Aquibium oceanicum: one gene and its partner. The protein of the gene in region 1 binds, or shares a complex with, the protein of each later gene. Links are inferred from orthologs where the notes say so. Each region holds a gene or a part of one and is shown in the gene's direction. Other genes may lie near its edges.

Region 1 (7,844 bases):
CCGCCTTGACGCCGAGCAGGTTGGTGCCCTTGGCCGCCCAGTCGCGCGAGGAGCCGTTGCCGTACTCAACGCCGGCGAACACGACCAGCGGCACGCCCTCCTGCTTGTACTGCATGGCGGCGTCGTAGATCGACATCTCCTCTTTCGAGGGATAGTGGATCGTGTAGCCGCCCTCGCGGCCGTTCTCGCCCAGCATGAAGTTGCGGATGCGGATGTTGGCGAAGGTGCCGCGCATCATGACTTCATGGTTGCCGCGCCGTGTGCCGTACTGGTTGAAGTCGGCGACGCCAACGCCGTGGTCGGTGAGGTACTGCCCCGCCGGGGAAGCGGCCTTGATCGAACCCGCCGGCGAGATGTGATCGGTGGTGATCTTGTCGCCGAACAGGCCAAGGATGCGCGCGCCCTGGATCTTGCCTATGTCGCCCGCCTTCTTCGGCATGCCGGCGAAGTAGGGCGGGTTCTGGACGTAGGTGGAATCATCGTCCCAGGCATAAGTCTCCCCGGCCGGGATCTGCACCGCCTGCCAGTTCTCGTCGCCGGTGAACACCTCGGCGTACTTCTGCTCGAACAGATCGCGCGTGACGTGCTTCTGGATGAACTCCTGGATCTCCTGGTTGGAGGGCCAGATGTCCTTCAGGAACACGTCCTTGCCGTCCCTGTCCTGCCCGATCGGTTCCTTGGTCAGGTCCTTGGTGACCGTACCGGCGAGGGCATAGGCGACGACCAGCGGCGGCGAGGCGAGATAGTTGGCCTGCACGTCGGGCGAGATGCGGCCTTCGAAGTTGCGGTTGCCGGACAGAACGCCCGCCGCGATCAGGCCCTTGTCGTTGATGGTCTTGGACACCGCCGGCGGCAGCGGGCCGGAATTGCCGATGCAGGTCGTGCAACCGAAGCCGACGAGATTGAAGCCGATCTGGTCGAGCTCCTTCTGCAGGCCGGCCTTCTCGAGATACTCGGCGACCACTTGGCTACCCGGCGCCAGCGAGGTCTTCACCCACGGCTTCTGCTTGAGGCCGAGACGGTTGGCGTTGCGGGCCAGAAGGCCGGCACCGATGAGCACCGACGGGTTGGACGTGTTGGTGCAGGACGTGATGGCCGCAATCGCCACGTCGCCATGGCCGAGGTCGAAATCCTCGCCTTCCACCTTCCAGCGCTTGTCGGCCTCGGAAGCGTCCTTCTTGTATTCCTTGACCAGTGCCTCCTCGAAGCCGGCGGCAATGCCCGGAAGCGGGATGCGCCCCTCGGGACGCTTCGGTCCGGCCATCGAGGGCACCACGTCGCCGAGATCGAGTTCCAGCGTGTCGGTGAAGACCGGCTCGGATGCACCGGGCTCCCAGAACATGCCCTGCGCCTTGGAGTAGGCCTCGACAAGGGCGATGCGATCCTTTTCGCGGCCGGAAATCGTAAGATACTTCAGTGTCTCCCTGTCGACCGGGAAGAAGCCGCAGGTCGCGCCGTACTCCGGACCCATGTTGCCGATCGTGGCTCGGTCGGCGAGCGTCATCGAGGCGAGCCCTTCGCCGAAGAACTCGACGAACTTGCCCACGACGCCCTTCTTGCGCAGCATCTGCACGACCGTCAGCACGAGATCGGTCGCGGTCACGCCTTCCTTCATCGAGCCGGTGAGCTTGAAGCCGACGACCTCGGGCAGGAGCATCGACACCGGCTGGCCGAGCATGGCCGCTTCCGCCTCGATGCCGCCGACGCCCCAGCCGAGCACGCCGAGGCCGTTGATCATGGTGGTGTGCGAATCGGTGCCGACGCAGGTGTCGGGATAGGCGACCGTCGCGCCGTCCTCGTCCTTCGTCCAGACAGTCTGGCCGAGATATTCGAGGTTCACCTGGTGGCAGATGCCGGTGCCGGGCGGCACGACACGGAAATTCTGGAAGGCCTGCTGGCCCCATTTCAGAAAGCGGTAGCGCTCGCCGTTGCGCTCGTATTCGAGCTCGACATTGCGGGCAAAGGCCATCGGCGTACCGAACTCGTCGACGATCACCGAATGGTCGATGACGAGGTCGACCGGCACCAGCGGGTTGATCTTCTGGGGATCGCCGCCGAGCGCCTTGATGCCGTCGCGCATGGCCGCGAGGTCGACGACGGCGGGAACGCCGGTGAAATCCTGCATCAGCACGCGCGCCGGACGGTAGGCGATCTCGTGTCCCGCCGAGCCCTTGTCGGCCAGCCAGTCCTTCACCGCCTCGATGTCGGCCTTGGTGACCGATCGGCCATCCTCGTTGCGCAGCAGGTTCTCCAGGAGCACCTTCATCGAGAAAGGCAGGCGCGACACGCCGTCGAGCCCGTTCTTCTCGGCCTCCGTCAGGTCGAAGTAGACGTACTCCCTGTCTCCCACCTTGAGGGTGCGGCGGCAATTGAAGCTGTCGAGAGAATTAGACACGTGCGATCCCTAACTGTCTGTTGCCGATTGGAAACGGACGCCAGTGCAAGGTGAGCAAAGGTGCGGGTACGGTCATTTCCGCTATCCGCTCCCGGGTACCGCGCCCCTTGCGGGGAGGTGGCGCCGTTCGGCGTAATTGGCTTCCATGCTGACCGCTGGCACGGTTGCTGATCTCTTAGAGAATTTCTAAAAAGAGTTCCAGTGTCGCGGGCGGGAATAATGCTGCATCGCAATGCGACTTTCAGCGGACGGGAAACGGATTTCGCATGCGTCTCGTGGCGGACGATCTATCGGGCGAACGCGGCGGCAGACGATGCCGATCGTAAGGTATTGCTGGCGATGCGAGATTGACCTCCCGATGCTGACAGAGGACGAGTGGGCGATCATGCAACCAGTGCTCATCCAATCGCTGGAGCAGGTCGCGCGATATCGCCGAGAGAGCGGCTCAGCCTTGCCGGAAGCGCTGGACACACTTGCTGAGGGGGATGAGCGGCTTCCCGCGCTGGCGCTGTTCGAGAAGATGACCGGAATGAACGAAACCAATGTCAATGCAATCTGGCATCACCGCGCCAGCATGTACGGACCCGATTGCACCGAGTGTGGGAAGCCTTTGCGGACACCGAAGGCGCGCCTGTGCGCATACTGCGGCACCGAACGGGTTTGATTTCCATTGATAGGCATCTTGTGTTCTCAGCGGACTGGAGGTGAATTGATGGCTTCTGCATGCGGATGATCGCCAGGGAACTTTCCGGCGAACGGGGCGGCGAACCGGTATTTTCCGGCATCTCCTTCACGCTTGCCGACGGTGAGGGGCTGCTCGTCACGGGACCCAACGGTTCCGGCAAGTCGACGCTGCTTCGTATCGTGGCGGGCCTGCTTCCTTCCTCGGGCGGGACGATGGAGATCGCGGACGCGGACGCCCGGTGGCCCGACATCGCCTCGGCCAGCCACTATCTCGGCCACCAGAACGCGCTGAAGCCGGCGCTCAGCGTGCGCGAGAATCTCGGCTTCTGGCGCGACTACATGGGAGAGCCGCACCTAGCGGTTACCGAAGCGCTCGAGATGGTGGGCCTCGAAGAGATCGGCCACCTGCCGCTCGGCTACCTGTCGACCGGCCAGAAGCGTCGCATCGCGATTGCTCGGCTGCTGGTCAGCTACCGTCCGGTCTGGCTGCTCGACGAGCCGACGGCCGGCCTCGACAGGGCGTCCGAAAAGCAGTTCGCGGACCTGATGCGGACGCATCTCGAGGACGGCGGCATGATCCTCGCCGCCACCCACCTGCCGCTCGGGCTGGAGTGGACGCACGAACTGAGGATGGGGGCCTGAGATGCTGGCCCTCTATGTCCGCGACGTGCGGCTCGGTATCCGCGCCGGCGGCGGGGCGCTGGTTGGCATCCTGTTCTTCCTCGCGGTCGTGGCGGTGATCCCCTTCGGCGTCGGGCCGGACCTGAATCTGCTTGCGCGCATCGGCCCGGCGATCCTGTGGATCGGCGCGCTGCTCGCCAGCCTGCTCGGGCTCGACCGCCTGTTCCAGGCCGACCGCGACGACGGTTCGCTCGATCTCCTGATCATGAGCGGCGGACGGCATCTGCTCGCGCTGGCGGTGCTGGTGAAATGTCTCGCGCACTGGACGGCAAGCGTCCTGCCGCTGGTGATCGCCGCGCCGCTCCTCGGGCTCTTCATGAACATGGACCCGGTCGGCATCGGCGCGGCCACTCTGACGCTGCTCTTCGGCACCCCGGCCATCGCCTTCATCGGCGCGGCCGGGGCCGCGGTCGCGGTCTCCCTGCCGCGCGGCGGGCTGCTGGTTTCGGTGCTGGTGCTGCCGCTGGTCATACCCGTGCTGATCTTCGGCGTGTCGGCGAGCTATGGCGCTGTGACCGAGCCGGACCCGTTCCTGCCGCCGTTCCTGCTGATGGTGGCACTGACCATGTTCTTCGCGGTGCTCGGCCCGCTGGCCGCGGCGGCCGCCCTGCGGTGGTCGGCGGACTGACGCGATGCCGGGCGAGACGGACCTGCAAACGCTTCTCGCCTCGATGCGCCCCCGCCTCGACGACCGGGTGTTCGTCTTCGCCAGCGTGAAACGTGGTCAGCCGCTGCCGCAGGACGCCGGCATCCTCATGCGCTTTTTCGAGCGAGAGGGAACGACCCTCGTCCTGCCGATTGAGGATGCGACCCTCCTCGGCATCGAATGCACGTTCCCCTGCCGGATGATCACGCTCGACATCCACTCCTCGCTGGAGGCGGTCGGGTTCCTCGCCGCGATCCTGCCGCGCCTGGCCGCTGCCGGCATCGGCGTCAATCCGGTCTCGGCCTTCCATCACGACCACCTCTTCGTACCGTCCGACAGGGCCGAGGATGCGCTGGCGATCCTGAAGGACATCGCCTCCGAAGCGCAAGCCGGGTCGATCGGCCGCGGACCCGTCGCATCGAATTGATCGCCGGTTTGACGACGGTCAATTGCGGCTCGTGCCAAGGAATTCTATGAGAAGCCCATGAGCCAGACCACGCTTGCAACCTCACGCTGGACCGATCTGGCGAATCCCACGCGGTTCGTCGCGCTGGCCAATGCCGTCGTGCCCTGGCTCGCGGGCCTTACGGCGATCGTGCTGGCGGTCGGATTGTGGCTCGCGTTTACCGCGCCCGAGGACTACCAGCAGGGCATCACCGTGCGCATCATGTACATCCACGTGCCCTTCGCGTGGCTCGCCATGATGTGCTACTCGATCATGGCGATCTCGGCCATCGGGACGCTGGTCTGGCGCCATCCGCTGGCCGACGTCGCGCTGAAGGCTGCGGCACCCATCGGCGCAGTGTTCACCGCGCTGTCGCTGATCACCGGCTCCATCTGGGGCAAGCCCATGTGGGGCACCTGGTGGGTCTGGGACGCGCGGCTAACCTCCGTGTTCGTGCTCTTCCTGATGTATCTCGGCCTGATCGCGCTCACACGCGCGCTCGACGATCCGAGCCGCTCCGCGCGCGCGGCGGCTATCGTCACGCTGGTCGGCTTCGTCAACATTCCGATCATCAAGTTCTCGGTCGACTGGTGGAACACGCTACACCAGCCGGCCTCGGTGATGCGTCTCGACGGACCGACGATCCATCCGAGCCTGCTCTGGCCGCTGCTTACGATGGCGCTGGGTTTCACGCTGCTCTTCTTCACGCTGCACCTGATGGCGATCCGCACCGAGATCTGGCGCCGTCGGGTGGCCGCCATGCGCCGCGTCAGCGCCCGCCGCGCCGACCGCAAGGCGGACTGACGACGATGACCCATGCGCTCTACGTCGCCGCCGCCTACGGCATTTCGGCGATCGCAATCGTCGCGATGATCGCCGGGGCGCTCCTCGATCAGCGGGCGCGCAAGACCGAACTCGCGGAACTCGAGGCGAGCGGCGTGCGCCGCCGGTCCGAGCGCGCGCGGGAGGACAAAGCTTGAGCGTCGAGGAAAGCCCGCGGAAGTCGCGCAGCTGGATCGTTTTCATTCCGCTGGTGGCCTTCCTCGTCCTGTCGGGCCTGTTCCTGGCACAACTGATGTCGGGCCGGGACACCTCCACCATTCCTTCCGCACTCATCGGCCAAGCCGCGCCGCCGACGGACCTGCCGCCGCTCGAAGGCGCCGGCGTACCGGGATTCACTAATGCCGACCTCGCGAGCGAGGTGACGCTGGTCAACGTCTGGGCTTCGTGGTGCGCACCCTGCCGGCAGGAGCACCCGCTGCTGATGCAGCTGGCAGGGGACGACCGCTTCCGCATCGTCGGGCTGAACTACAAGGACGACCCGGCCAACGCCCGCCGCTTCCTCGGCGAACTCGGCAGCCCCTACGACGCGATCGGGGTGGACGGGAATGGCCGAACGGCGATCAACTGGGGCGTCTACGGCGTACCGGAAACCTTCCTGGTCGGCCGCGATGGCACCATCCTGTGGAAGCATGTCGGCCCGTTCACGGCGGAAAGCGTGGAGAGCGAGCTGATGCCGCAGATCGAGAAGGCGCTGGCGGAGCCAACGCCGGGAGCCTGACATGTCGCGCGCTGAGAGGCTTCTTGCGCTGATCGAGATTCTGCGCCGTCACCGCAACCCGGTCAGCGGATCCGACTTGGCGCGAGAGACCGGCGTGAGTATCAGGACGCTCTATCGCGACATCGAATCCCTGCGCGGGCAGGGAGCCGTTATTGAGGGCGAACCGGGGCTTGGCTATGTGCTCAGACCCGGCTTCGTCCTGCCCCCGCTCATGTTCGGCGACGACGAGATCGAGGCACTATTGCTTGGCACTGCATGGGTTGCCGAGAGAGCTGACGAACGTCTCGGCGCCGCGGCCTCCTGTGCCATGGCCAAGATCGCTAACGTCCTGCCGGAGCGGCTGCGCCACAACATCGACACGTCGAGCTTGATGATTGGACCTGTGGACGAGGCCGTAGTGGACTCGATCGATATGGCTGTGATCCGCCGCGCCATCCGGACGGAACGAAAAGTGGAGATTGCCTACGGCAAGACGGGCGATGCCCATCTCCGTCGCACGATCTGGCCTATCGCCATCGGCTTCTTTGAGCGTGTGCGGGTCGTCGTCGCCTGGTGCGAATTGCGGGAGGCGATCCGGCACTTCCGGGGCGACCGTATCGTCGAGGTTTGCGAAACTGGGATGCGATACCCCCGCCGCAAGCACGACCTGTTGCAGGAGTGGCGGAAACGCGAAGAGCAGAATCCGTCCCACTGAGCGCTACTGCCGAAATCTGGCAGCGCCATGCGCTATCGCTCCTCCGCAACCAACGGAGACTTCCCTCATGTCGACCATTCCTCTCCTCTCCTCTCTCGCCGCGTCGCTCGCCATTGCCGCCGCGCCTGCACTTGCCACCGAACACAAAGAGTCGCGACGCATTCTGTCCGTCATCGAGGCGATGACGACCGCCTTCGCCGCCGGCGACGTCGAAGCTGTGCTCGAGACATATGAGAATGGCGCTGTCGTTGTCGGTGAGCCGGGCAGTCCGTCTTCTGGCGAAACGGCACTACGCGCCCTGTTCGAGGGTTTCCTCGCCGTGGAGCCGAAATTCACCTATCATGGCCATGAAGTCGTCGAGGCCGGCGACATAGCCCTGCATCTCATGCCTTGGGCGATGACAGGAAAAGCTCCTGACGGCACACCGATCGAGGATAGCGGGCTTTCGATCGCCGTCCTACGAAGGCAGGTGAATGGAGGATGGCTGATGGTAATCGACCATCCGTATGGAGACATGCAAATGAAGAGGTAGTCTGCCGAAACGCCATCCTGCTCCGGCGCGGAATCTGGTCGTACCGGCAACCTTCTCGGAACTGTAGGATAACACTTCAAGACAGCGCAACGCGCGAGGATGTCAACGCAGCGCTGGCGATCAAGAGCCTACTCGCTATCTGTCGGTTTCCAAACGCCGGTGAAGACTTGCCTACAGAAAATGAAAATCGTCACCGGCGTCTCCTC
Region 2 (5,315 bases), 3.3 Mb from region 1 along the record:
AGGGATCGACGCGGGCGCCGACGACTACGTCGCCAAACCCTTCCACATCGAGGAAGTGCTGGCGCGTGTGCGCGCCCTGATTCGCCGGGCGGCGGGGCACGCCTCGTCCGAACTGGTCTGCGGCCCGCTGCGGGTCGACACCAAGGCGTCCAAGGCCGATGTCGGCGGAATGCCGCTGAAGCTGACCTCTCACGAGTTCCGGCTGCTCGCCTATCTCATGCATCACATGGGGGAGGTCGTGTCGCGCACCGAACTGGTCGAGCACCTCTATGACCAGGATTTCGACCGCGATTCCAACACGGTCGAGGTGTTCGTCGGGCGCTTGCGCAAGAAGATGGGCCTGGACCTGATCGAGACGGTGCGCGGCATGGGGTACCGGATGCGAGAGCCGCAGGAGTGAGCACCCAGGCGCCGCACCAGGCGCGGCCCGCCAGGCGCAACGCGCTGAGGATCGGGCTTCGCTCGCTGTCCTTCCGCGTCGTCACCTTTTCCACGGTTTGGGCGGTCGTCGCCCTCGTGGTGATCGCCACGCTGATTTCCGCGCTCTATCGCGTCTCGGCCGAACGCAGCTTCCGCAGCCTGCTCGTAGCGCATCTCTACAGTCTCGTCGCGGCGGTGAGCGTTTCCGACGAGGGCGAGTTGCAAGGGACGCCGGCGCTTTACGACGTCAAGTTCTCACAGCCCGGTTCCGGCTGGTACTGGGCCGTGGAGCCGGTCTCGCCGGGCCTCGCCGGCGGCATCCGCTCCTCCTCCATGTCCGATCCGATTCCCGCGCCGTCGGAAGCCGAGGTGCCGTTCGACAGCCAGTTCCAGCGCATTTACGAGACCGTCGGCCTGTCTGGCGAACGAATCGACGTGGTTGAGAACGACTTCATCCTGGACTCCGACAACCGGATCGCCCGGTTCCGCGTGATGGGGAACAGGAGCGAGCTGGAACTGGACATCGCCGACTTCTCACAACAGCTCTACACCTATCTGACGCTGTTTGGCGTCGGCATGATCGCAATCAACGCCATCGTGATTCTTTTGGGACTGCGTCCTTTGGATCAGGTGCGCAACGCGCTGGCCGAGGTGCGGGAAGGAACTGCCAAGAAACTCGACGGCAGGTTTCCCTCCGAGATCGAACCGCTCGCCAGCGAGACGAACGCGCTGATCGAGAACAACCGTCGAATCGTCGAACGGTCGCGCACGCAGGTCGGCAATCTCGCCCATTCCCTGAAGACGCCGGTGGCCGTACTCCTCAACGAGGGACGCGCGATGGGCGGTGAGAAGGGGAGGCTCATCGTCGAGCAGGCGGCCGCGCTTCAGCAGCAGGTGGAGCACTACCTTCAGCGCGCGCGCATCGCCGCCCAGCGCGACAGTGTCGTCTTCCGCACGCCGCTCAAGGAGCCGCTGGAACGGCTGTTGCGGGTGTTCCGCAAGCTCGACCCGAAGGTCGACATTGCCTTCGAAGGCCCGGAGCGCGAACTCGTCTTCGCCGGGGAGCGGGAGGATCTCGAGGAGATTACCGGCAATCTCCTGGAAAATGCTGTCAAATGGGCGCGGTCCGCTGTGCGCGTGCGGCTGGCGGAGGAGGCGGGACGTATCCTGCTGACGATCGAGGACGATGGGCCGGGCATTCCCGAGGAACAGGCGCGCGAGGCGCTGAAGCGCGGCACGCGGCTCGACGAGACCAAGCCCGGGACCGGTCTCGGGCTGGCGATCGTTCACGATCTCGTGCGCGAATACAGCGGCGAACTGGCGCTCGATCGGTCGGAACTCGGGGGGTTGAAAGCCGCGATTCGCCTGCCGTCTGCGGGATGACGTTCGACGTTACCGGCCCTCGCAAGGCAGTGGCGGCTCCAATGAGAAACGAAGGGCTCGGGTTTCCGGCGAGCCCAATTTCGGTCATAGATCGACGTTACCGCCCCGATGCTTCGGTCGCAGTCACGCAAGGGAACAATCGAGCGATGCCCACAGCCGCGAAAGCAATGACGCTTTTGGCAGCCTGCCTTTCGCTTGGCGCGTGCACGACCACGTCGCTGACGAGCGGCGTGACCGCCCCGACGACGAAGGATTCCATCATCGCCCAGATGAACGGCGGCCTGATAGGCGGCGAACTGGGCAGCAAACTGCCTGAGCGTGAGCGCCGTAAGGCGCTGGAAGCGGAGTATCGCGCACTCGAATACACGCCGGCGCGAATGCCGGTGACCTGGAACACCGAGGACGGCCGGCTTTCAGGCTCGGTTGTGGCTGCCCAGCCCTATCGGGTCGGCTCCCAGGACTGTCGCCAGTACAGCCATACGATCACCGATGGCGGCCGCGAGTCGGAGGCGCGCGGCACGGCCTGCCGCAACCCCGACGGCAGCTGGACGCCGCTCACCTGAATGATGGGTCCGCCAGCCAGTCCGCTGCCGCCAAATAGCCGCACGCAAGGGCGATTGGAATGCCCTCCAACCATCGCTATTTGAGGTCGCATGGTTTTCTGGATCGTGCTCGGACTGCTGACGGTGATCGCCAGCCTCGCCGTGATCCTGCCGCTCGCCGGCAGGCGCGAGGAGGCCGCGCCCGGTTCCGTGCATGACATCGAGGTCTACCGGGACCAGCTGGCCGAAGTGGAGCGGGATGCGGAGCGCGGTCTGATCGGCAGGCATGAAGCCGAGCAGGCGCGAGCCGAGATCGGCCGGCGGATCCTGAAACTCGACAGCACGGAGAAGAGCGAAGGCGGGAAGCGCCGGGGCGAGACGGCCGTCGCGCGTGGGCTCGCGATGGCAGGCGTGCTGGCGGTGCCGCTGGTGAGCTGGGGGGTGTACAGTTCGATCGGATCGCCGGAGCTTCCGGGTCAGCCGCTCGCAGAGCGGCTGGCGAAGAACCCGGGCGAGAGCAGCATCGACGAACTCGTGGCGCGGGCGGAGGCGCATCTTCGCGCCAATCCGCAGGACGGGCGCGGCTGGGACGTGCTGGCGCCGATCTATGCCAGGCTCGAACGGCCGACCGAGGCGGCGACCGCCTATCGCAACGCCATCCGCCTTATTGGGCCGACCGCGGCGCGCGAGACTGGTCTCGGCGAGGCCCTGATGATGTCGGCCGGCGGCGTGGTGCGTGCCGACGCCGTCGACGCCTTCCGGCGGGCGCTGGAAATCGACCCGCAGGATCCGAAGGCACGGTTCTATCTCGCCACCGCCATGGCGCAGGAAGGCAGGATGTCGGAAGCCGCCGATGCTCTGCGCGCGATGCTTGCCGACCTGCCGCAGAACGCGCCCTGGCGCGAGGTCGTGGAGCAGTCCATCGCACGGGCCGAGGAAGAGGCATCCCGCAGGGGCACGGCTCCTCCCGGCCCGACCCGCGAAGACTTCGAGGCGGCGGGCGAGATGAGCGCCGACGATCGCAGCGCTATGATCGAGATCATGGTTGCTCAGCTTGATGAGAGGCTAAGGGAGAACCCGGACGACCGGGAAGGCTGGCAACGCCTGGTGCGCTCCTACATGGTGCTCGGCAAGGCGGACGAGGCACGCGACGCCCTCACGCGCGGCGTCGCCGCGCTCGGCGAGGACAGCGCCGCGGCGCGAGAACTCGTGGCCTTCGCGGCGGAACAGGGCGTGAGGGGCGTGGAAGAACGATGACGCGGAAGCAGAAACGGCTGTCGATCATACTGGGCGCGCTGGCCTTTGTCGGCACCGCGACCGGGCTGACATTCTATGCGCTCGGGCAGAAGACCTCCTACTTCTACATGCCGGCCGACCTCACGACCGCGAGCATCGCACCGGGACAGCGCATCCGGCTGGGCGGGCTGGTGGAGGACGGTTCGATCGTGCGCGGCCAGGGCACGCGTGTCTCGTTCGGCGTCTCCGACGGTGGCGGCAAGGTCGAAGTCGTCTATGATGGGCTCCTGCCAGACCTGTTCCGCGAGGGGCAGGGCGTGGTGACGGAAGGCACGTTCGGCGCCGACGGAACCTTCGTCGCGGACAGCGTGCTCGCCAAGCACGACGAGAACTACATGCCCAAGGAAGTCGCCGACAGCCTGAAGGCGCAGGGCGTCTGGCAGGAAAACTGAGGGAGGCCGCAGGCATTGGTCGAAACCGGACATTTCGCGCTCGTCCTGGCGTTCGCGCTGGCGCTGGTCCAGTTCTTTCTGCCGCTTGTCGGATCGCGCACGGGTGATGCGCGCCTGATGGCGACCGCCGGGCCGGTCGCGGTGACCGGTTTTGCCATGACCGCGATATCCTTCGCGGCGCTGACCTCCGCCTATGTGCTGTCGGACTTCTCGGTCCTCAACGTCTTCGAGAATTCGCATTCGCAGAAGCCGCTGCTCTACAAATTCTCGGGCACCTGGGGAAACCACGAGGGCTCGATGCTGCTGTGGGTGCTGATCCTGACCTTCTTCGGTGCCCTGGTGGCGGCATTCGGCCGCAACCTGCCGGCGACGCTGCGCGCCAACGTGCTGTCGATCCAGGGACTGATCGGCTCGGCCTTCTTCCTGTTCATCCTCGCCACGTCCAACCCCTTCGCCCGGCTCAATCCCGCGCCGATCGAGGGTCAGGACCTTAACCCGGTGCTCCAGGACGTCGGCCTGGCCATCCATCCGCCGCTGCTTTACCTCGGCTACGTCGGCTTCTCCGTCTGCTTCTCCTTCGCGGTGGCGGCGTTGATCGAGGGGCGCATCGACGCCGCCTGGGCGCGCTGGGTACGGCCGTGGACGCTGGCCGCCTGGGTGTTCCTCACCGGCGGCATCGCGATGGGCTCCTTCTGGGCCTATTACGAGCTCGGCTGGGGCGGGTTCTGGTTCTGGGACCCGGTGGAGAACGCCTCCTTCATGCCGTGGCTCGCGGGAACCGCGCTGCTCCATTCCGCGATCGTCATGGAGAAGCGCTCGGCCTTGAAGATCTGGACGATCCTCCTGGCCATCCTCACCTTCTCGCTGTCGCTGCTCGGCACCTTCCTCGTCCGGTCCGGCGTGCTCACCTCTGTGCACGCGTTTGCGACCGATCCCACCCGCGGCGTCTTCATCCTCGCCATCCTCACGCTCTTCATCGGCGGTGCGCTGGCGCTGTTCGCCTGGCGGGCGCAATCGCTGGCGCCGGGTGGCATCTTCCATCCGATCTCGCGCGAAGGCGCTCTGGTGCTCAACAACCTTTTCCTGAGCACCGCGGTCGCCACCGTACTCGTCGGCACGCTCTATCCGCTGGCGCTCGAGGCCGTGACGGGAGAGAAGATCTCGGTCGGCGCGCCCTTCTTCGACCTGACCTTCGGGCCGCTGATGGTGCCGCTGCTCATCGCCGTGCCTTTCGGTCCGCTGCTCGCCTGGAAGCGCGCGGATCTCTGGGCTGCTTCGCAAC

What was found. The genes of interacting proteins can lie anywhere in the genome.
Region 2: the proteins of ccmB (region 1) and ccmE are in contact, whole or in part, in a solved structure (PDB 8CE8), measured with the Escherichia coli proteins. The link is inferred for Aquibium oceanicum from one-to-one orthologs.

Annotation. Positions count from the first base shown.
Region 1 is NZ_CP018171.1:5,148,035-5,155,878, forward strand. What follows is about bases 2,811-5,555. They hold ccmB (heme exporter protein CcmB), read left to right. Parts: upstream 2,811-3,722; coding sequence 3,723-4,388; downstream 4,389-5,555. Other genes in these bases: BSQ44_RS25240 (zinc-ribbon domain-containing protein), read left to right, coding at 2,811-3,059; ccmA (heme ABC exporter ATP-binding protein CcmA), read left to right, coding at 3,119-3,721; BSQ44_RS25255 (ACT domain-containing protein), read left to right, coding at 4,393-4,833; BSQ44_RS25260 (heme ABC transporter permease), read left to right, coding at 4,891-5,555. Outside these bases: aconitate hydratase AcnA, read right to left, coding at 1-2,395; more of BSQ44_RS25240, read left to right, coding at 2,754-2,810; more of BSQ44_RS25260, read left to right, coding at 5,556-5,655; heme exporter protein CcmD, read left to right, coding at 5,661-5,831; BSQ44_RS25270 (DsbE family thiol:disulfide interchange protein), read left to right, coding at 5,828-6,412; BSQ44_RS25275 (helix-turn-helix transcriptional regulator), read left to right, coding at 6,414-7,106; BSQ44_RS25280 (YybH family protein), read left to right, coding at 7,174-7,638. UniProt on the Escherichia coli protein: Required for the export of heme to the periplasm for the biogenesis of c-type cytochromes.
Region 2 is NZ_CP018171.1:1,851,412-1,856,726, forward strand. Bases 2,347-5,315 are described here. They hold ccmE (cytochrome c maturation protein CcmE), read left to right. Parts: upstream 2,347-3,598; coding sequence 3,599-4,033; downstream 4,034-5,315. Other genes in these bases: BSQ44_RS09215 (hypothetical protein), read left to right, coding at 2,347-2,366; ccmI (c-type cytochrome biogenesis protein CcmI), read left to right, coding at 2,457-3,602; BSQ44_RS09230 (heme lyase CcmF/NrfE family subunit), read left to right, coding at 4,049-5,315. Also shown: BSQ44_RS09205 (response regulator transcription factor), read left to right, coding at 1-400; BSQ44_RS09210 (ATP-binding protein), read left to right, coding at 397-1,803; more of BSQ44_RS09215, read left to right, coding at 1,971-2,346. UniProt on the Escherichia coli protein: Heme chaperone required for the biogenesis of c-type cytochromes. Transiently binds heme delivered by CcmC and transfers the heme to apo-cytochromes in a process facilitated by CcmF and CcmH.